2 linked regions of the Pseudovibrio sp. Tun.PSC04-5.I4 genome follow. The protein of the gene in region 1 interacts with the protein of each later gene in a pairwise test. Links are inferred from orthologs where the notes say so. Each region holds a gene or a part of one and is shown in the gene's direction. Other genes may lie near its edges. The genes, in order: BLS62_RS18040 and BLS62_RS10050.

Evidence for each region.
Region 2: the proteins of BLS62_RS18040 (region 1) and BLS62_RS10050 interact in binary tests that used the Escherichia coli proteins (3 or more experiments, as listed by UniProt). The link is inferred for Pseudovibrio sp. Tun.PSC04-5.I4 from one-to-one orthologs.

The regions. Positions count from the first base shown.
Region 1 is NZ_FNLB01000006.1:2,738,297-2,746,805, reverse strand. Bases 1,463-4,982 are described here. They hold BLS62_RS18040 (2-oxoglutarate dehydrogenase E1 component), read left to right. Parts: upstream 1,463-1,812; coding sequence 1,813-4,782; downstream 4,783-4,982. Other genes in these bases: odhB (2-oxoglutarate dehydrogenase complex dihydrolipoyllysine-residue succinyltransferase), read left to right, coding at 4,849-4,982; sucD (succinate--CoA ligase subunit alpha), read left to right, coding at 1,463-1,631. Outside these bases: sucC (ADP-forming succinate--CoA ligase subunit beta), read left to right, coding at 1-708; more of sucD, read left to right, coding at 708-1,462; more of odhB, read left to right, coding at 4,983-6,357; lpdA (dihydrolipoyl dehydrogenase), read left to right, coding at 6,461-7,864; BLS62_RS18025 (glycosyltransferase family 25 protein), read right to left, coding at 7,919-8,509. UniProt on the Escherichia coli protein: E1 component of the 2-oxoglutarate dehydrogenase (OGDH) complex which catalyzes the decarboxylation of 2-oxoglutarate, the first step in the conversion of 2-oxoglutarate to succinyl-CoA and CO(2).
Region 2 is NZ_FNLB01000006.1:1,080,379-1,093,288, reverse strand. Bases 5,927-8,850 are described here. They hold BLS62_RS10050 (ABC-F family ATP-binding cassette domain-containing protein), read left to right. Parts: upstream 5,927-6,407; coding sequence 6,408-8,294; downstream 8,295-8,850. Other genes in these bases: BLS62_RS10045 (class I SAM-dependent methyltransferase), read right to left, coding at 8,478-8,850; BLS62_RS10055 (DUF1801 domain-containing protein), read left to right, coding at 5,927-6,229. In the rest of the region: BLS62_RS10090 (TetR/AcrR family transcriptional regulator), read right to left, coding at 1-399; BLS62_RS10085 (TetR/AcrR family transcriptional regulator), read right to left, coding at 683-1,297; BLS62_RS10080 (TetR/AcrR family transcriptional regulator), read right to left, coding at 1,782-2,387; BLS62_RS10075 (TetR/AcrR family transcriptional regulator), read right to left, coding at 2,626-3,237; BLS62_RS10070 (GlcG/HbpS family heme-binding protein), read right to left, coding at 3,559-4,032; ndk (nucleoside-diphosphate kinase), read right to left, coding at 4,253-4,675; BLS62_RS10060 (DinB family protein), read left to right, coding at 5,122-5,655; more of BLS62_RS10055, read left to right, coding at 5,798-5,926; more of BLS62_RS10045, read right to left, coding at 8,851-9,170; BLS62_RS10040 (DNA polymerase III subunit chi), read right to left, coding at 9,167-9,616; BLS62_RS10035 (leucyl aminopeptidase), read right to left, coding at 10,340-11,830; LPS export ABC transporter permease LptF, read left to right, coding at 12,115-12,910. UniProt on the Escherichia coli protein: Genetic data indicate it may be involved in ribosome assembly or function.

The DNA.
Region 1 (8,509 bases):
GTGACCGACGAGAAAGCATCTACTCTTTGCGAGACGTTGAAGCTTGAAGGCGCAGCACGCGAAGATGGCATGAAGCTGTTCCCGATCCTCTACAAAGCTTTTGTAGAAAAGGATATGGCGCTTCTCGAAATCAACCCGTTGATCGTCATGGAAAATGGTCGTGTGCGCGTTCTGGATGCGAAAGTATCCTTCGACGGCAATGCACTGTTCCGCCATGAAGACATTGTTGCTCTGCGCGATAAAACCGAAGAAGACGAAAAAGAGATCGAAGCTTCCAAGCACGACCTCGCTTACGTTGCTCTTGACGGTAACATCGGCTGCATGGTGAACGGCGCTGGTCTTGCGATGGCCACAATGGACATCATCAAGCTGTACGGTGCTGAGCCTGCAAACTTCCTCGATGTTGGCGGCGGCGCGACCAAAGAAAAAGTGACCTCTGCGTTTAAGATCATCACGTCCGATCCAAACGTACAGGGCATTCTGGTTAACATCTTCGGCGGCATCATGCGCTGTGATGTGATCGCAGAAGGCGTTCTGGCTGCTGTGAAAGAAGTTGGTCTTCAGGTTCCACTCGTTGTTCGCCTAGAAGGCACCAACGTTGAGCTTGGCAAAAAGATCATCACAGAAAGCGGCATGAACGTAATTTCTGCTGACGATCTCGACGATGCAGCTCAAAAAATTGTGGCTGCTGTGAAGGAGGCTGGATAATGTCTATCCTCGTCGATAAAGACACCAAAGTTATTGTTCAGGGTCTGACTGGTAAAACCGGTACATTCCACACAGAACAAGCTCTTGCTTACTTCGGCACACAGATGGTTGCTGGTGTTCACCCTAAAAAGGGTGGCGAGACCTGGTCTTCCGGTATGGAATCCGCAGCTGAATTGCCAATCTTCGCATCTGTAAAAGAAGCGAAAGCGGCAACTGGTGCAAACGCTTCTGTTGTTTACGTCCCACCGGCAGGTGCGGGCGCAGCGATCATCGAAGCGATTGAAGCTGGCATTCCACTCATCGTTTGTATCACCGAGGGTATCCCGGTTGCAGACATGGTGAAGGTTAAAGCTCGCCTCGATGCATCCGACAGCCGTCTTCTCGGTCCAAACTGCCCAGGTGTTCTGACACCTGAACAGTGCAAGATCGGCATCATGCCAGGCTCCATCTTCCAGAAGGGCTCCGTAGGTATTGTTTCCCGTTCAGGTACACTTACTTATGAAGCCGTCTTCCAGACCACGCAGGAAGGCCTCGGCCAGTCCACTGCGGTTGGTATCGGTGGTGATCCTGTAAAAGGCACCGAATTCATCGATATGCTGGACATGTTCCTGGATGATGATGAAACCGAAACTATCATCATGATTGGTGAAATCGGTGGTTCAGCTGAAGAAGAAGCTGCTGAATGGCTGCAGGAGCAGGCTGCTAAGGGCCGCAAAAAGCCAATGGTTGGCTTCATTGCGGGACGTACAGCGCCTCCAGGCCGTACCATGGGTCACGCAGGTGCTGTGATCTCTGGTGGTAAAGGTGGAGCTGAAGACAAGATTTTGGCTATGGAAGCTGCGGGTATCCGCGTTTCTCCATCTCCTGCTAAGCTTGGCAAAACCCTTGTTGCTCTTCTCGAAGAGTTAAAGCAAGGCGCATAAGATAACGCCCCATACACTATTTAGGGGCATATTAGTTTGACTGTCGGTGAACCGGTTTCATCGACAGTCTTTAGGAGGCAGTAAGTCCCCAGACTTGTTGTCAGTCGCGGGACCCAGGGGTACGTGGTGTTTGACACCCGCCCAAAGAAAGTAGGGCGGACCAAAAGTCCGCTTAAAAACGATGGCTCAGCAGGACGTGAACAAAGTATTCGCGCTGACGTCGTTCCTATACGGCGCCAACGCTCCTTATATTGAAGAGCTGTATGCTCAATATCAGGAAAATCCCAATTCACTCGACCAAGAGTGGAGGGAATTCTTTTCATCACTTCAAGACAATCCAGAGGATGTGATTAAGGAAGCTCGTGGAGCATCCTGGAAACGATCAGACTGGCCTATTCCCGAAGGTGGTGAGCTTGTTTCTGCACTCGATGGTGATTGGCCATTAGAGCAAGTTGTCAGCAAAAAAGTTAAATCCAATGCCTTGAAAAATGGTGTTGAGCTGACCGAAGATCAGGTGATGCAAGCGACCCGCGATAGTGTTCGCGCGATCATGATGATCCGTGCGTACCGTATGCGCGGCCATTTGCACGCTGATCTTGACCCGCTCCGCCTTGCCGTTCCTGGTGACCACGAAGAGTTGCATCCCGCGACCTATGGCTTCTCCGAGCAGGACTGGGATCGGAAGATCTTCCTGGACAACGTGTTGGGCATGGAATTCGCCAACATCCGCGAGATGTTGGAAATTCTGAAGCGAACCTACTGTTCTACGCTTGGCGTGGAATTTATGCATATCTCTGACCCGGCTGCAAAGTCTTGGCTTCAGGAACGCATCGAAGGTCCCGACAAACAGGTTGCCTTTACGCCAGAAGGTAAAAAAGCCATCCTTAACAAGCTTGTCGAAGCCGAAGGTTTTGAGAAGTTCCTCGATGTTAAGTACACCGGCACCAAGCGCTTCGGCCTTGATGGTGGTGAAGCCCTTATTCCGGCGCTTGAGCAGATCATTAAGCGTGGTGGTGCTCTTGGCGTTAAAGACATCGTTCTGGGCATGGCACACCGTGGCCGTCTGAACGTTCTGTCTCAGGTGATGGGTAAACCACACCGTGCAATCTTCCACGAATTCAAGGGCGGGTCTTACGCTCCTGATGATGTAGAAGGTTCGGGTGATGTGAAGTACCATCTTGGGGCTTCTTCTGATCGTTCATTCGATAACAACAACGTTCACCTGTCTTTGACTGCAAACCCATCTCACCTTGAGATCGTAAACCCGGTTGTTCTGGGTAAGGCGCGCGCAAAGCAAGATCAGTTCGCTGCTTGGAAAGAAACAACAGAAGTAGAGCGTGACAACGTTCTGCCACTGCTTCTCCATGGCGATGCTGCGTTTGCGGGGCAGGGTGTTGTTGCTGAATGTTTCGGTCTGTCCGCTCTGCGCGGTCACCGCACTGGTGGTTCGATCCATGTGATCATCAACAACCAGATTGGCTTTACAACCAACCCGCGTTTCTCACGGTCTTCACCGTATCCATCTGATGCTGCTAAAGTTATTGAAGCTCCGATCTTCCATGCCAATGGTGATGACCCGGAAGCTGTTACTTTCGCGGCTAAGATTGCAACGGAATACCGCCAGAAGTTCGGACGTCCGGTCGTTATCGACATCATCTGTTACCGCCGCTTTGGCCATAACGAAGGTGATGAGCCTGCCTTTACGCAGCCGATCATGTACCGCAAGATCCGCAAACATGCGACAACCCTTCAGATCTATGCTGACAAGCTGGTCAAAGAAGGTTTGATGACTGTTGAGGACGTCGATAAGGCGAAAGCTGATTGGCGCGCGCATCTGGATCGCGAATTCGAGACCGGCCAGACTTACAAGCCAAACAAAGCTGATTGGCTTGATGGTCGTTGGGCTAAAATGAAGATCGCCAAGGAAACCGACGAGCCACGCCGTGGTTCCACTGGTCTTCCTATGGATGAGCTGAAGGAACTTGGTCAAAGGTTGACCAATGTGCCGGATGACTTCAACGCACACCGTACAATCCGACGCTTCATGAACAACCGTGCCAAAATGATCGAAACCGGCGAAGGTATCGATTGGGCAATGGGTGAGGCCATGGCATTTGGCGCACTTCTGAAAGAAGGTCGTGCCATTCGATTGTCCGGTCAGGATTGTGAACGTGGTACGTTCTCCCAGCGTCATTCTGTTCTGTACGATCAGGAAGACGAAGCACGCTACATCCCACTGAATCACGTTGGTGAAAAGCAGGGCCGTTACGAAGTCATCAACTCCATGCTTTCAGAAGAAGCGGTGTTGGGCTTTGAATACGGTTACTCGCTGACAGAACCAAACGCGTTGACAGTTTGGGAAGCACAGTTTGGTGATTTCGCTAACGGCGCACAGGTGTTGTTTGACCAGTTCATCTCCTCAGGTGAGCGCAAATGGCTTCGCATGTCCGGCTTGGTTTGTCTGTTGCCACATGGCTATGAAGGTCAGGGCCCTGAACACTCTTCTGCTCGCCTTGAACGCTTCTTGCAGATGTGCGCAGAAGATAACATGCAGGTTGCGAACTGTACGACACCAGCGAACTACTACCATATTCTTCGCCGTCAGTTGAAACGTGACATTCGTAAGCCACTCATTCTGATGACACCTAAGTCTTTGCTGCGCCATAAGCGTGCAGTGTCCAAACTGGAAGACTTTAGTGCAGAAGAAAGCTTCCACCGCCTTTTGCATGATGACGCTCAGACCAATCCAGGTTCGACTGTTGAGCTTAAAAAGGACGAAGACATCCGCCGCGTTGTTCTGTGTACCGGTAAAGTCTACTACGACTTGCTGGAAGAGCGTGAAAAACGAAACATCAATGATGTTTACATCCTGCGTGTAGAGCAGTTGTATCCATTCCCGACCAAATCACTTTGCGTCGAAATGGGCCGCTTCAAAAATGCAGATGTCGTCTGGTGTCAGGAAGAGCCTAAGAACATGGGCTCCTGGTTCTTCATTCAACAATACATTGAATGGGTTCTGGAGCATGTGAATGCAAAAGTGCATCGCCCACGTTACGTTGGCCGTCCACCTTCCGCAGCAACTGCAACTGGCTTGATGTCAAAGCATTTGGCACAGTTACAAGCATTTCTTGACGATGCATTCGCCGAGTAAATACATCGTAATCAGGTGAAGTCCGACAGGCCTTTTAGGGGCCCTGAAACGAAAAGAGATAGAGACATGGCGACGGAAATTCGAGTGCCCGTACTGGGTGAATCCGTAACCGAAGCAACAATCGCTCAATGGTTTAAGAAGCCGGGCGATGCGGTGAATGTAGACGAGCCACTGGTTGAGCTTGAAACAGATAAGGTAACAGTTGAAGTGCCTGCGTCTGTATCCGGCAGACTGGACAGCATTGATGTTAAAGAAGGCGAAACTGTCGAAGTTGGGGCTCTCTTGGGCTCAATCTTGGAAGGTGCCGCTGGTGCTGTATCCGCTCCTGCTGCAAAAGCCGCACCAACAGCAAAGGCAGCTCCTGCAGCTGCCGTTGAAACTGTTGAAGTGTTGGTTCCGCAAGCTGGTGAAAGCGTGACCGAAGCTGAAGTTGGCGAATGGTCTGTTAAAGTTGGCGATACGGTTAAAGCTGACCAAATCCTCGTTGAGCTGGAAACAGATAAAGCTGCGCAGGAAGTTCCAAGCCCTGTATCCGGTACTGTCGTTGAAATTGCACAGGCAACTGGCGCGACTGTAGAACCGGGCAACTTGCTCTGTAAAATCGCCAAGGGTGAAGGCGCTGCTGTTGCAGCTTCTGCGCCTGCAGTGGCAGCTCCAGCGCCAGCCGTTTCCAGCACAAACATGCCAGCAGCTCCGTCTGCAGCAAAGATGATGGCTGAGAAAGGCTTGTCTGCTGGTCAGGTTGCCGGCTTCGGCAAACGCGGTCAGGTTCTGAAGGGCGACGTTCTTGCAGCACTTGCTGCGGGCGCGAATGCTACTCCAGCTCCTGCAGCTGCACCGGTCGCTGTTCGTGCAGTATCGGCTCCAACTGACGAAGTTCGCGAAGAGCGTGTTCGCATGACCAGGCTGCGCCAGACTATCGCGCGCCGCCTGAAAGATGCACAGAACGCAGCGGCTATGCTGACCACTTACAACGAAGTGGACATGAAGCCGATCATGGACCTGCGCAAGCAGTACAAGGATATTTTTGAGAAGAAGCACGGCGTAAAGCTTGGCTTCATGGGCTTCTTCACCAAAGCAATCACCCATGCTCTTAAAGAAATTCCAACTTTAAACGCTGAGATTGACGGCACTGACATTATCTACAAAAACTACGCACACATCGGCGTTGCTGTTGGCACACCGAAGGGTCTCGTGGTTCCTGTGGTTCGCGATGCAGACCAGATGTCTATTGCTGAGATCGAAAAAGAAATCGGCAATCTCGGTCGTAAGGGTCGGGACGGCAAACTTTCCATGGCGGATATGCAGGGTGGCACATTTACCGTTTCTAATGGCGGTGTTTACGGTTCCCTGATGTCTTCTCCAATCCTGAATGCACCGCAGTCCGGTATCCTCGGCATGCACAAAATTCAGGAGCGCCCAGTTGCAATCAACGGTCAGGTGGAAATCCGTCCGATGATGTATCTGGCCCTGTCCTACGATCACCGTATCGTGGACGGCAAGGAAGCGGTGACGTTCCTTGTTCGCGTTAAAGAGAGCCTTGAAGATCCTCAACGTCTGATTTTGGACCTTTAATATAAACGTGCCCGGCACAGTCCGGGCACATTTGCTTTAGGTGGAGATTGGCGCACAAATCGGTTGTTGCAGCCTTCTCCCTTCTACAAATAGGGATTTGCAAATGTCCTACGATCTCGTTGTTATTGGAACAGGCCCTGGCGGTTATGTTTGTGCGATCAAAGCGGCTCAACTCGGCATGAAAGTTGCTGTTGTTGAAAAGCGCAAGACGCATGGTGGCACCTGCCTGAATATCGGCTGTATCCCATCCAAAGCCTTGCTACACGCCTCAGAAATGTTTGAGGAAGCAAATCACAACTTTGAAACCCTCGGCATTAAAACTTCCAAGCCAAAAGTGGACTGGAAGGTAATGCTGGCGCACAAAGACAAAGTGATCGACGGCAATGTAACTGGCATCGATTACCTCTTCAAAAAGAACAAGATCGACGCCCATATGGGAACAGGTCGCGTTCTTGGTGCTGGCAAGGTTGAAGTTAAGGCCGAAGATGGGTCCACTTCTATCGTCGAGACCAAAAACATCGTTATCGCAACTGGTTCTGATGTCATGCCTCTACCGGGCATAGAACTCGACGAAAAAACAATTGTCTCTTCAACTGGTGCGCTTGAGCTGGAAAAAGTTCCAAACCGCATGGTTGTTGTCGGCGCAGGCGTGATTGGTCTTGAGCTGGGGTCAGTTTACGCCCGTTTAGGTACTCAGGTTACCTTTGTTGAGTTCATGGACAAGATCCTTGGCCCAATGGATGCTGACGTTTCCAAGCAGTTCCAGCGTATGCTTAAGAAGCAGGGCCTGACCTTCAAGCTGTCTTCCAAAGTAACCGGCGTTCAGAAAAAAGGCCGTGCACTTGAAGTCACTGTTGAGCCAGCTGCAGGTGAAGCTGCTGCTGTTACGCTGGAAGCAGATGTTGTTCTCGTCGCCATTGGTCGCCGCCCATACACAGAGGGCCTTGGTCTTGCTGAAGCGGGTGTTGAGCTGGACGAACGTGGCCGTGTGAAAACGGATGGGCATTATAAAACCAACGTAGACGGTGTCTACGCAATTGGTGATGTGATTGTGGGTCCTATGCTCGCGCATAAAGCTGAAGATGAAGGCGTTGCCCTTGCTGAGATGCTTTCTGGGCAGGCTGGACACGTCAACTACGATGTCATCCCAGGTGTTGTTTACACATCCCCTGAAGTTGCAAGCGTTGGCAAAACTGAAGAAGAACTGAAAGCTGCTGGTGTTAAGTACAAGTCTGGCAAGTTCCCATTCTCAGCGAATGGCCGCGCCAAGGCGACGCTTCACACGGATGGTTTCGTAAAAGTTCTGGCTGATGCGGACACAGATCGCGTTCTCGGAGTTCATATTGTCGGCCACGGCGCTGGGGAGATGATCCACGAAGCATGTGTTCTGATGGAATTTGGCGGATCCTCCGAGGATCTGGGTCGTACATGTCATGCGCACCCAACAATGTCCGAAGCAGTAAAAGAAGCTGCTATGGCAACATTTTCTAAGCCGATTCATATGTAATCTGGAAATTCCGTATAACGAGAAAGCCGCGTCAGGAAACTGAAGCGGCTTTTTTCAGTTTCTGAAAAGTTTATATTCAGCGTATCGCTTTTGCAGGCTCCATTTGGTTCTGTAAAGCAGGCGAGTAATAAGCTGTCGTACGCTAGGCTCTACTTCCCTCTTTTTTTCAGAAATATTTGCAGAAATTGTTGAACTGAAAATGTTGGTCTGCGTTGAGGATTGTGCGATAGCAACGGGAAAGGGGAGAGCTGCGTAAATAGGAACACCATGATCGTAAGATCTGTCATACATCGTATCAATAGGCGCTTGAAAGGTATTGCAGTAGGGGATCAGTTTATTTGTGGCTCGTTTGGTGATTACGTATGCGACAGTTCCGGTGAGGCCCTGTGCACATTTTACAATCGAAAGCCGGTCATTTAGCGTTTGTACCGTCATACTCTTCCCAACACGACCTCCATAAAGCCTGAGCATATCAATTTCGGTAAAATCTATAGACTCAAGCAGTTTTGGGATGTCGCTTTTGATGCTGATATCATCTTCAAAAATTACATATGCATCAGAGTTGTTATCATCAAGGAGTCGTTGCCAAAGTGAGATGTGGCTCATTCCGCATGCAATTTCCGATTTGGATAAACCTCGTCCAAT
Region 2 (12,910 bases), 1.7 Mb from region 1 along the record:
AGCCGTTATTTCTTTTGCTAGTATGGAATCCGAATTTGAGATCTCTAAGAGTCCCGTTGTGAACAGGCACCCATCTGAAACGCTCTTATCACACAGCACATCCACGCACTCATACAGCGCTACCCGTATGGCGTCACAGCAATTGGAATGCATGGCAAAGCCTGATAATAAACGGCGGCCATAATTATGAAGATACCACCTGGTCGCGGCGGAATAGAGTTCCTCCTTATTGGAGAAAACGCCTTCTACAAAGTCGCAAGACCCTCCCATAGCGTCAACGATATCTTCATAGGATGTTGACTCATAACCGCGCTTCCAGAACATCTTCACTGAAGCTTCTAACATTGCCTCAATATCAGGCGATATTGTTCTGACGTACATGTCATTCTTAGTATCCATAGGAAACATAGTAACCTCAGCAGAACAAAGAACAACAAGTTCTTAACATTAAAAATTCTAAGCTTAAGGAGGGATCGATAAGACTGAAACATCTTTAAAAAACAGAATTTTATAGGATTTAATACTTACATTTGATAATAAAAAATTCCCTTCGATGCCTTGGAGGCCCGACGTTTGAAGGGGCATTTTCGAGGGAGCACAGCAAGCCGCCTTAAAAAAATAGAGTTACCACCAATGGTTATTGTAACTCGACTTTTTAAGGCGTTCATATAGACGTTTATTGTTAGTGAATGACCGGTTGGTCCTCTAATCGCATCAGACTTGAATCTGCTAAATCATAAAGCTCATTCCTGCCCACACCATCACATGCCTGCCTGATCATAATGACCATGACCCCAGTGTAGTATTCGGCAAGTTCGACTGCATTGAACTCTGGCGTGAAGCGGGATTTGGTATCATTCAGTTTCCGAAAAATACGAGCAAGGACCTTCTTGCGCAATTTTTCCATTTCCGCAGAAATTACACCCGTGGTGTCGGAAAGCTCCATCAACTCAACTGAGAGCAAGCTGCCATGAGGACAGTCATCCTCGCAAAACAGCTCTATACATTCATATAGGGCAATGCGAATGGCTTCTACCGGATTGGAGTGCATTGCGAACCCTGAAAGGATCTGGTGTTCGTAACGCGTCAGGTACCACTTCACAACGTTGGAGAAGAGATTCTCCGTATCTTGGAAGGTAGTGCTCAAGTGATCTGCCGCGACGCCGGTCACTATACTGATCTGTTGAAGTGACGTCCCCTCTATCCCATGAATTGCAAACTCATGGATAGAGGCCTCAAAAGTCTTGGAGAGACTTATTGGGATTGGCCTACTGATTTCATAGTTCTCGATTTGCATAAAACTTCTCCCGGTTTTTTGCTGAACAGATGATCAGTTCTACGCACTTATACGAAGGTCGCAACATACCTTAGGGTGAAAAATAAACACTCTTAATAGCGAGATGATACCACTCTTTGGAATTTACGAAAATTAGTTGCCCCAGATGGCGAGGAACAACAGAACCCTTCTAATTCTATGGTTTAGAGAGGTTTCGACCACTGCCTTCCCAGTGTTTCCCTGAGTAATATATGGCAATTTTGAGATCTATCGGAGTGGTCAACACAGGCAAAGTTAAATTTCAGAGAGGCGTTATGAAGGCATCCCACAAGGAACGCGTACTTGAATACCGCTTAGCTGTCGGTTTCAACTGAGTTTCCATTGATTTTGATGAAGCAGCTCATTGAAGTGAGTTGTAGAAGCGATAGCACTCTCCAACAAAATGGCCTGAACGGAGATCAAAATCTCCCTCAGGCCAAACGTTTTCACTCAGATGAACCAGAGCCTACTTTCTGTAGGTCTCCAGCAATTCAAGGCTCATGTCTGCAACCCGGTACAGAACATCACTTGGGATGCCATCGGCGGCCTGACTTGCCAACCCCCGGAGCGTTGTGAGGTAGAAGCGCGCAAGAATGGAGATATCCACGTCGGCTTTCAGTTGGGATTTATTCCCCTCCAGCTTACACAGGATGGAGGAATACACCTTGCGCCGTAACGCCAAAAGTTCGCTGATTAAAATGGCGTCACTGTTGTTGACCGCCGCCAGAGCGTACGACAGCAACTTGGCGTGCTCGCACTTTTTGTCGCAAAACATTCCGATGCATTCATACAAAGCGCCGCGAATGGCCTCAGTGGGGTTGGAATGCGAGGCAAACTCTGAGAGAAGTTGCCGACCATATTGGTCCAGATACCACATCACAGCGGTGCGATAGAGCTCTTCTCTGGAATTAAAATGGTCATATAGAAATTTGCGGGAAACCTCTGTTTCTCTGCAAACGTCCTCCATTGAGGTGCGGTCTACACCACGCCGCCAAAACACTTCGATGGAATCTCTGAGAGCGTCCTGCATCGTTTGAGGGATTGTCTTGGTGATTGCAGCTTGGTATCCCATTTTGGCCTCCCTAGTGTTTTGTTTCCCAGTACCAACAGCATAGGGGAAGGAGGCCGTTTCTCAACAAACCCACGGGTGCATGGGAAACACCCTTAACAAGGTTATGGCTGACAGATCTGAGTGTTTAGGCAAATCACTTAGTTTAGTTTGTATAATATATCAAAATATTAGAGCTTAATCCTGCAAGTATATTACAAGGGTCGGCTCATTTACATCTCTTTATATGCGCAAATATCTATCAAAACCTGCGGCAGGCCTGCAGCACGCTCAAGCTATGATCCGCGATTTTGTATAGATCTGTCGGGGAGTTAACGTCCCTTGCCTGAATAGACATACCCTGAATGGTAGCACCAAAGAAACTTGCAAGCCCGTACAGGTCGGTGCCTTCAATAAACTGAACTTCACAGGCTTTCAGTTTGTCGGCGATAATTTTGATGGTTTGCACTCGCATATTCGCCAGTTTGCGGGCTAGAGCGTTCTGAGCGCTTGAACTTTCAACTAGTCCCGTGGAGATCATGCAACCTGAAGGATGGTCATCACCGATGAAGACATCAACACATTCGTATAAAACCGTCCGAATAGCTTCATAAGCGCAGGAGTGCAGCGCCAGCCCTGAGAGCATCTGACGGCCATAGCTGGCTGAGTAGCGATCAATTGCTGCAAGATACAGTTCTTCCTTAGAAGAAAATGCAGCATACAGACTTGGAGGTGTAATACCCATTGCAGTTACAAGCTCACTAATCGAGGTCGCTTCAAAACCCTGTTGCCAGAACAGGTTGCTAGCGATCTCAAGCATCTTATCTTTGTCCAACCGGCGAGGTCGGCCCCGTGGTGCCTTTTCGATTTCCATAGCAATCACTATATATATAAACTACAACTTTAATCAATATAAGAATCGATTAAATTACGGCGGGGTTAATTTATTCCTTAGAGGGTTCAATACGGTAAATACTCTCATAATTTCAGTCACTTAAACTTCTGACAAAGATCATTTCCAAGGTGGTTTTTTGCACATTCGTATGAGGCAGGTTGTCACCGTCCCTCTCCCTAGGGCATGTGCCCCTTTAAATAACAAAAAACCAGCCGCAAAAAATGGACGGCTGGCTTCCTAATAACTGCAAATTTTCAGCTATAACTGGACTACTACAATTATAACCGCGTCTCTTCAGGCTTAACGCATGGCTGCAATAGCTGCCTTCGCACATGCACTGTCGTTATCCATGGAGCTGCCTGCAACACCGATAGCGCCCACAAGGGATTTTTCACCGACGATGATTGGCATACCGCCTGCAATACCCACGATGCCTGGGAACTGTTTATAGACCGGAGCCTGCTCGAGGACCTCATTGACCTTCTCGGTCGGCATGCCCCAGGACAGAGATGTTTCTGCCTTCAAGGTTGCGCCCAGGTAGCTTGCTGGCAACGCTTCATCCATACGAGCTGATGCAACGATGTCTTCACCGCGATCTAAAATAACAATGGACATGTTCCAGCCGTTTTCTTTAGCCAGAGCGACACACGCGCTCATGCCTTTCCCGGCCGCATCAAGGCTCAAGTATGGCCGAGTGAAGTCCTGAGCAGATACTGCTGAACCAATAAGTGTCAGTGATGCCCCGATGAGCAGAGATTTTACTATATTATTCATGGATTTATTCCGCGTTCCATTGTCCCACATGCGAACGGACTAAGAATTAAAACTGTGTCAGAAGCAAGAGAGCCCAACGTAACTTATGCATTAATTAAGACATTTGTTTCCGTTTGGAGCTGTCCAGATGCAATTTTGATATCAAAAAACCCGTCTGACGCATCCAAGCATCAAACGGGCTTTTAAAATTCTAGCTCAAAGCTAAAACCGTAGAGCTGGATTAGCCTACGATTTCGGTGCCGGAGAACCAGTAAGCAATTTCTTCAGCAGCAGTTTCAACAGCATCAGAACCGTGTACGGAGTTTTCGCCGATGGACAGAGCGAATGCCTTACGGATTGTGCCTTCAGCAGCGTCTGCCGGGTTGGTTGCGCCCATAACTTCGCGGTTTTTGAGAACAGCGTTTTCGCCTTCAAGAACCTGAACGATGGTTGGAGCAGAAGACATAAATTCAGTCAGCTCGCCGAAGAATGGACGCGCTGCATGAACAGCGTAGAAGCCTTCAGCCTGTTTTAGGGACATGAATACGCGCTTGGATGCAACAACGCGAAGGCCAGCTTCTTCCAGCTTAGCGGTGATAGCACCGGTCAGGTTGCGCTTGGTTGCGTCCGGCTTGATCATGGAAAAAGTGCGTTCAATCGCCATTGTTATTTCCTGCAGTTTGTTACGAGCGCCCAACTGGTCGCTCTTTTATGAAAGGTTTTCCTTGCGGGGCGCAAAACGCCACCACAATGGTTCGCGCGAGATATACTTAAACTCACCCGTAAAAAGCAAGGGATTATATCCGTATTCCCACGATGACCTTAGAAAAAACAGCAGAAAAACAGTGATTTGATGAGCCACCTCAGCGTGCAGGTGCCCTTATCCCGAACTAATTTAGGAATAAGCCTTAAGGGCACCTCGTGATAGTTTTCTTGATATTTCAGAATAACATAGGTCGAACAACAGGTTCCCCCACTCGACACCCTAAAAGTATTCCAGGTTGCGACTTCTGGTCTCCCCCCGACCTTTCAGAAATTTGAGGTGTGTCAATTTATGAAGGTTCAAAGGCGGGCATTGTCCTTTCAACAGACATGCAAGAGGACACCCCTATGAAAGCAGCATTTGTAATGTATGCGGCCTATAATCAGTGGGCCAACGATCTATTGCTCAAAGAATGTGAAGAGATCACGACGGATGAGTATCACCGGGATCTGGGCACATACTTTAACTCCATTCACGGGACCATGGACCATCAGTTGGTGGCAGACAAACTCTGGCTTTTCCGCTTTTCCGGTCAAGGTGACCCGATCGACAGCCTTGATGAAACACTGACTGGTGGCCTTACCGCGCTGAAAGAAAAGCGCCTTGTGCTGGACAGCCGCATTTGTGCGGTGATTGACCAGATGCAGGAAAAAGACCTCCTGCGCACCATGATCTACCGCACTGTGCGCAAGCCTTTGGTCATGCAACAGCCGCTTGGCGCAGCTCTGTTCCACTTCTTCAACCATCAGACCCACCATCGCGGGCAGGTTCATGCCATGCTGACGCAGATTGGCCGCAAGCCAGCAGCACTGGATATGATCTACTTCCAGCGGGAAACTGGCCACTGGATGGCGAAGGAAGAGGATATGGTGACGCCGTAAGGCCATCGCCAAACCTGTATCCTGCTGTGATCTGGAATTTCACAGGCACAGCTCTCGACCTTGGAGCAAGTGCCATATTGTGTTGCCCTGAAGAGGTGGATTAGGCTTATGTGTGTCTTACTGCCTCTTTCAGGATAATAACATGTGCCCTGCCTCTACCACCAAGGCTGATCTGATTATCGAGCCACTTGCGCCTGTTGCAGATGTCTTTGCTCGCTACCCCGATGACAAACGGGAGCGCTTGTTTGAGCTGCGTGCACTGATCTTGCAAATCGGCACAGGTCTTTATGGTTCCGCTTCCATAGTTGAGAGCCTTAAGTGGGGTGAGCCTGCCTACCGGCCCCTCGCCAAGCACCCCGGTGTAACTGTGCGCCTGCATTGGAAGCCAAAATTTGGAGATCAGGCCGGATTGTTCTTCAACTGCAACACATCCCTCATCTCAGAGTTTAGGGAGCTCTACGGCGACATCCTAAGCTTTGAAGGCAACCGCTGCCTCTGGATTCCGCTGGATGCGCCCTACCCTGAGGACGCCGTTGCTCACTGTGTGTCCATGGCGTTTAGGTATGGGAAGTAAGTTCAGAAGCCGTTTCGACCAAATGTAATTTGATACCGGCGCAAGCCACATAAATTCCTTGCGGAATGAGACTATCGCTCTCAGGTTGCACCTAAGGCTTTACGCAGCTGCATATAATTTACCTTCTACGCCTGTTCGCCTCTTGCTAAATGGTGCGTGAGCGGGCAAATAGCGTCCCATGCTTCAAGTTTCTAATCTTACATACCGGATTGCCGGTCGGCTTTTGATCGACGATGCCTCCGTTACTATACCCAGCGGCGCCAAAACTGGCCTCGTGGGCCGCAATGGTGTTGGGAAATCGACACTGTTTAAACTGTTGTGCGGTGAGCTCTCCGTTGAAAGCGGCGGCGTGTATATGCCGCAAAAAGCGCGGATCGGCCAGGTTGCTCAGGAAGCGCCAGGTACGCAGGAAACGCTGCTGGAAGTGGTGCTTGCTGCTGATACAGAGCGCACAGCTCTTTTGGCGGAAGCGGAAACTGCGCATGACGCACACCGCATCGCAGAGATCCATACGCGCCTTGCCGATATTGAGAGCCACAGCGCTGAAGCGCGGGCTTCCTCTATTCTGACGGGTCTAGGCTTTTCTTACGATGAGCAGAAACAGCCATGTGCCAACTTTTCTGGTGGCTGGCGAATGCGCGTTGCATTGGCGGCGCTGCTGTTTTCCAAACCCGACCTGATGTTGCTGGATGAGCCGACCAACTACCTCGACCTTGAAGGCACGATGTGGCTGGAAAACTTTATTGCGCGCTACCCGTACCAAGTGGTTCTGATCAGCCATGATCGCGACTTGCTCAACAATGCGGTTGATAGCATCGTGCATATGGACAGCGGTAAGCTGACGTTCTATCGCGGTGGTTATGACAGTTTTGACCGTCAACGCCGTGAAACCATCATTTTGCAACGCAAAGCCGTTGAGAAGCAGGACAAGGCAAGGAAGCACATTCAAAGCTTCGTTGACCGTTTCCGCGCGAAAGCTTCCAAGGCGAAACAGGCGCAGTCTCGCATTAAAATGCTTGAGAAAATGCAGCCTATTTCTGTGTTGGATGAAGGCTCAGGACTGGATCTGTTCATTCCGCAGCCTGAGGTCAAGCTGTCTCCGCCGATCATCAAGATGGAAAATGCATCTGTTGGCTATGATGACAAGCCCATCCTCAGCAATCTGACGCTGAACATTGATCATGATGACCGCATCGCCCTTTTGGGTGCGAATGGTAATGGTAAGTCGACCTTTGCCAAGCTGATTGCTGGCCGTCTTGGTTTGATGTCTGGTGAAATGACCAAGGCAACCAAGCTGAGCACTGCGTTCTTCGCGCAGCATCAGCTGGACGATTTGATGCCGGAATCCAGCCCGATTGAGCATGTGCGTCCGTTAATGCCGGGTGTGATCGAATCCAAAGTTCGTGCTCGTGTGGACCGGTTTGGCTTGCCGACAGACCGCATGATGACACCTGCTAAGGATCTTTCCGGTGGTGAGAAGGCACGGCTGTTGCTGGGTCTTGCGACCTTCCATGGACCGAACCTTGTTATTCTCGATGAGCCTACCAACCACCTTGATATCGACAGCCGCGAAGCCCTTGTGCACGCGATCAACGATTATGAGGGTGCGGTTATTCTCATCAGCCATGACAGGCATTTGGTGGAAGCGTGTGCTGACCGGTTGTGGCTTGTTGCTGATGGCGGCGTTCGTGACTTTGATGGCGATATGGCTGAGTACCGCAAGTTTATCTTGCAGGGTGACGGTGGCTCCAAATCGAAGAAGACAGTCGAAGAAGACAGCGAAAAAGCCAATGCGCAGGCTCGCCGCAAGGAAGCTGCCGAGCGCCGCTCCAAGCTGGCTCCGTTGAAGAAGAATATAGAAGCTGCCGAAAAAGAAGTCTCCAAGTACCAGAAGTACATCAAGAAGCTTGACGTTCTGCTGGCCAACCCACGCATTTACACCGAGGCACCGGACAAAGCGAAACAACACGCTATTCGCCGTGCAGCCTATGTGAAGGTGCTGAGTGAGACGGAAGAAACGTGGCTGAAGATGTCTGCTGAGTTGGAAGAGCTGACAGCAGGTTAGACCTGACAAAATTATCGAGTAAAATTCAGCCCGAGGTCTTCACAGGCCTCGGGTTTATTTTGGGCAGTATTGGACTTACATAGTCACTGCTCAGGGCTTTAATCGGTATTACAATCCGCTGAACATCCCAACTAGCTCTAACAGAAAAATACCATTGGAGATTCATCTCCATCAGAAACCATTTCACCCGCGGCGTTTTAGTTCCAGCCAGATGTGGGGGATGTTGCGGCCATCGTCTTTGTGCTGAATGAAGGTGCGTCTCACAGTCTGCTCGAATCCATCTGCGTAGTACACTGACAACTCTGAGTCAGTTAGGGGCCATGGCGGGCCGGAGCGTTCGCCTTCTCCATCATAATAGCGGCCTAGAATGATCAGGGTACCACTGGGTGCTATGAGGCTTTTGAGTGGTTTTGCCACTTGCCCGCGCATCTCAATGCCAATGGCTTGCAGTGTAAAACACTCATAGACCAGATCGAACTTGCCAATCCAATCCTCTGGCGGGCTCAGGAGATCGGCGCAACGAAAATCGATCGCGCCTGTCGGGAAACGCTTTTTTGCCCATTCAATGGCCGAGGGGGCAACATCAAAAGCGGAGGTACTCCAACCAGCCTCTTGCAATGCATTGGCGTTGTCGCCCAATCCGCAGCCCACATCCAGCGCTGTCCGCGCCTTGCCCGGGTTGTCCTTGAGCCACTCCACCAGCGGTGCTTTTGGTTTCAGCTCTGCCCAAGGGATCTCGCCTGTGTCGCCTTCTGCCGTGGTGTAGACCTGCTCAAACCAGTTCTTACGGTTCTCCCAGTCGCCGCCATTTGCACCCTCCAGAGTATCAAGGCGTGCGCGAAGTTGCTTGCGATGATCACCGTTTTGCGCGCTCATGCTTTCCGGTCCCAGCCGCCATTGTCGGTCTGCGCCCAGTAGGTGAGTTCATGCTCGCCGCCCTTGACCTCTACCCAGCGCTTGCGCGCCTCCTGAAGCGCTTCCTGATCATTGCCATCGAACATATACACGACGCGCTTGTACTGAGCAGGGTCCGGCAGTGGTGCGCGATCCACCAGAAAGCGAACAATTGCTTCATTGGGGTTGTCCCCCTCTGTGGTCAGGTAGATTGGTTGATGTTCCGGGTGGCCTTCCTTCTTGGTTCCATGGGGCAAGAAACCATCATCAGAGTAGGTCCACAGATAGGCATCTATGGCGTCGCACCGTTCTTCGGTTCCGAACTGAACAGTCACCCCCCAGTCTCTCTCAAGGCATTTTTCGAGGAGAGTTGGCAGCACTCTTTCCAGCGGAAATTTGGATAACTGATAAAACAGCACTTCGCTCATATTTTTATTTCCCGTTTAGCCCGGTGGTGTCCTGGTATTTTTGGCACACATTCTGTTTGCTTGATTCAATCTGATCAAGCGGCACGTGCTGTATTCTCGTAAAGCCCTAATCACAGTGTTTCTGAGTTGACCACATTTTAATCCAAAAATTGTCGTGAATGATCCCAAATACTTCGGGATATTCATAGGAATCGTTGATAAACCCAACCTATACGTTTTAAGGGGCTAGACTTGACCTCATTCATGGGGAATTTCAAGGGAGTGTTAAGCTCGGCAAAACCGGTATCGCACTAAAGAGGATGAGAAGCTCTCATCTCTGTGATGGTGTTGGTGTTGGTCCGCAGGCATACTCTATTTAGGAAACGACCATATGGCAGCGCGTATTGTATTGTTTTTTGTTCTTGTGTCCGGTCTTGTTGGTGTAACAGCCGCAGTTGGCGCGATGATCCCGCAGAATTCTGGAAACTGCGAACACTACCAGACTTGCTGAAACAGCAGACTGAATACTTTAATTATTTCAAAAGAGTAGGATCTTTGATCCCTACATAGCGCTTAACGCATTCGCCCATTTTCAAAATTCAAGGCTCCGTTCTGGTTTTCAGAAGGAGCTTTTTTTGTGCGTCTATTTCGGAGCACAAATAACCAATTTTCCAATAACCACGAAAAAACCGACTGCACGATCATGCAGCCGGTTTTCTTTAAAACATCATATGAGTGAAGGGATTAGCCTTCGTAATGATCTTTGACCATACGGTTCAGTGCACGTACGCCGAAACCGGATGCCCAGCCCTGAGAGATCGCGTTCTTTTTGGATCCCATTGCAGTGCCAGCTACATCGATGTGAGCCCATGGTGTTTTGTTGGTGTGGCGTTGCAAGTAAACCGCTGCTGTGCTTGCACCGCCCCAGCGAGCCCCGCCAGTGTTGCGCATGTCTGCATTTGGTGTGTCGATCATCTTGTCGTATTCATCACCAAGTGGCAGACGCCACATTTTTTCAGCAGTTGTTTCACCAGCTTTGCAAATGTGGTCTGACAGGTCGTCATCTTCAGAGAAGACGCCTGCACGGTGACCGGCAAGCGCAACCAAACACGCACCTGTCAGGGTCGCCAGATCAATCATGAACTTCGGTGCAAAACGATCTTGTGTGTACCAAAGCGCATCACCCAGAACCAAACGACCTTCTGCATCCGTGTTGAGGATTTCGACGGTCTGACCAGACATGGTTTTGACGATATCACCTGGGCGGATCGCGTTTCCGTCAGGCATATTCTCGACGAGACCAAGCACACACACAACGTTGACCGCTGCTTTACGACCCGCAAGGGCTTTCATGAGGCCGATGACAGCAGCAGCGCCGCCCATATCACCCTTCATGTCTTCCATACCAGCGCCCGGCTTCAAAGAGATGCCGCCCGTGTCGAAAACAACGCCCTTACCAACGAATGCGATTGGCGCTTCGCCGTCTTTGCCGCCATTCCAGGTCATAACAGCAAGACGTGATGGACGAACAGAGCCCTGACCAACTGCCAGCAGTGCATTCATGCCCAACTCTTGCATCTTGTCTTCGTCGAGGATTTCAACTTCGACGCCCATTTCAGAGAGCCGCTGTGCTTTGGCTGCAAATTCTACTGGGCCAAGTGTGTTTGCTGGCTCATCAACAAGTGTACGAGCAAGCAAAGTACCCTGCGCAACCGCTTCAGCTTCCACCCAAGCTGTTTGAACAGCGGCGGCATCTGCGACTTTGATTGAGATTTCGCAATGTTTGTCACCGTCAGCTTCTTTTTTCACGGTGCGGTAGGTGTCAAATTTGTAGCCACGCAGCAGTGCGCCTTGCGCAAAATCTGCAGCTTGCTGAGGAGTTGCCTCAGAAGGAAATGTTACATCAGCTATTTCAGTTTTAAGTGCCAGGAGTTTACCGGCAACTTCACCGCCCAGATTGACCCAATCCTGCTCGGTCAGCTCAGCCACTTTGCCAAGACCAGCAATGATAAGGCGGTCAACCTTGAGACCAGCAGGGGCTAACAAGTGCAGGATGCCGGATTTTTTGCCGGTAAAGTCAGCAGTCTTTGCGGCACGCTCGATTGTTTCTTTGGCTGCGCCAATCACACCCTCAGCTTCAGCGGTAAAGCCAAGCTCTTCACTTGCGAATACGACCTGAACAGGAGCGGTTGCATCAGAATATTGTGCGACTTTAATGGATGTGAATTGCGTCATATTATAATTTCTTTTCTCCATAGGACCTGCGACATGCAATAGTTAGCAGAAAATACCAACAGACACAGGCGGACGTGTCGTCCAGCTACTCATGAAATTCATTGAGGAACATGGCGCGATAACGCCCCTATTTCAAGGCTGTGTGGAGAAACTTGCGAGTTTATTCATTAAAAGATCCGCTCATCCGGCTTTCCGCCTTATTCCATGCTAATGAAAGGGCTTGAATCATTTTGTGGCTTGGCCTCCCCTAAAATGAACAGGAAAAGGTTCTGGTACACGGCACGATGAAAACAATCGAACGTTACATAATAAAACGCAGTCTATTCGCCTTCATCATTACTTTGGCGGCTATGACAGGCGTCGTTTGGTCTACCCAAGCGCTGCGCCAGCTCGATCTGGTGACATCAAAAGGCCAGACACTGCTGCAGTTCGGTTACATTACCGCTCTGGCATTGCCCTTCCTCATTCTCATTGTTGCGCCCTTTGCTATGATGCTGGCATTCGTCATCGTGCTGAATAGCATGTCTCGCGATAGTGAGCTGATTGTCATCAATGCATCAGGCGCTTCCAAGTGGCTGGTCTTACGCCCCATCCTCACCTTCTCGCTCATCATCACAGCGTTCATGTATTTCCTGTCGATCTACCTTTCTCCGACAGGGCTTGCAGAGTTGCGCAGTGAATTGACGCGTGTTCGTGTGGATCTGGTGGCTAACATCATCAAGCCCGGCCGGTTCATTCCAATTGAAGAGAACCTGACCTTCCATATTCGAAACCGTAGCGGAAATGGAATTTTGGAGGGCCTGCTGCTGGATGACGCAAGAGACCCGGAAACCTCGTTCACCTACACCGCCAAGACCGGCCGCATTATTGAAGCAGCTGACAAAACTCTGCTGGTGATGCTGAATGGTACTATTCAACGCCGTCCCATAGGTGGGCAGAATATGTCTATCGTCAGCTTTGAAAGTTATGGCTTTGATCTGTCCTCAATGATTCCCGAGGCCCGCGAGCCCACCTTTAAGGCAAGCGAGCGCCCAACCTTCGAATTATTGAGTGCAAGTCCTGATGATTCTTATGCTGCCA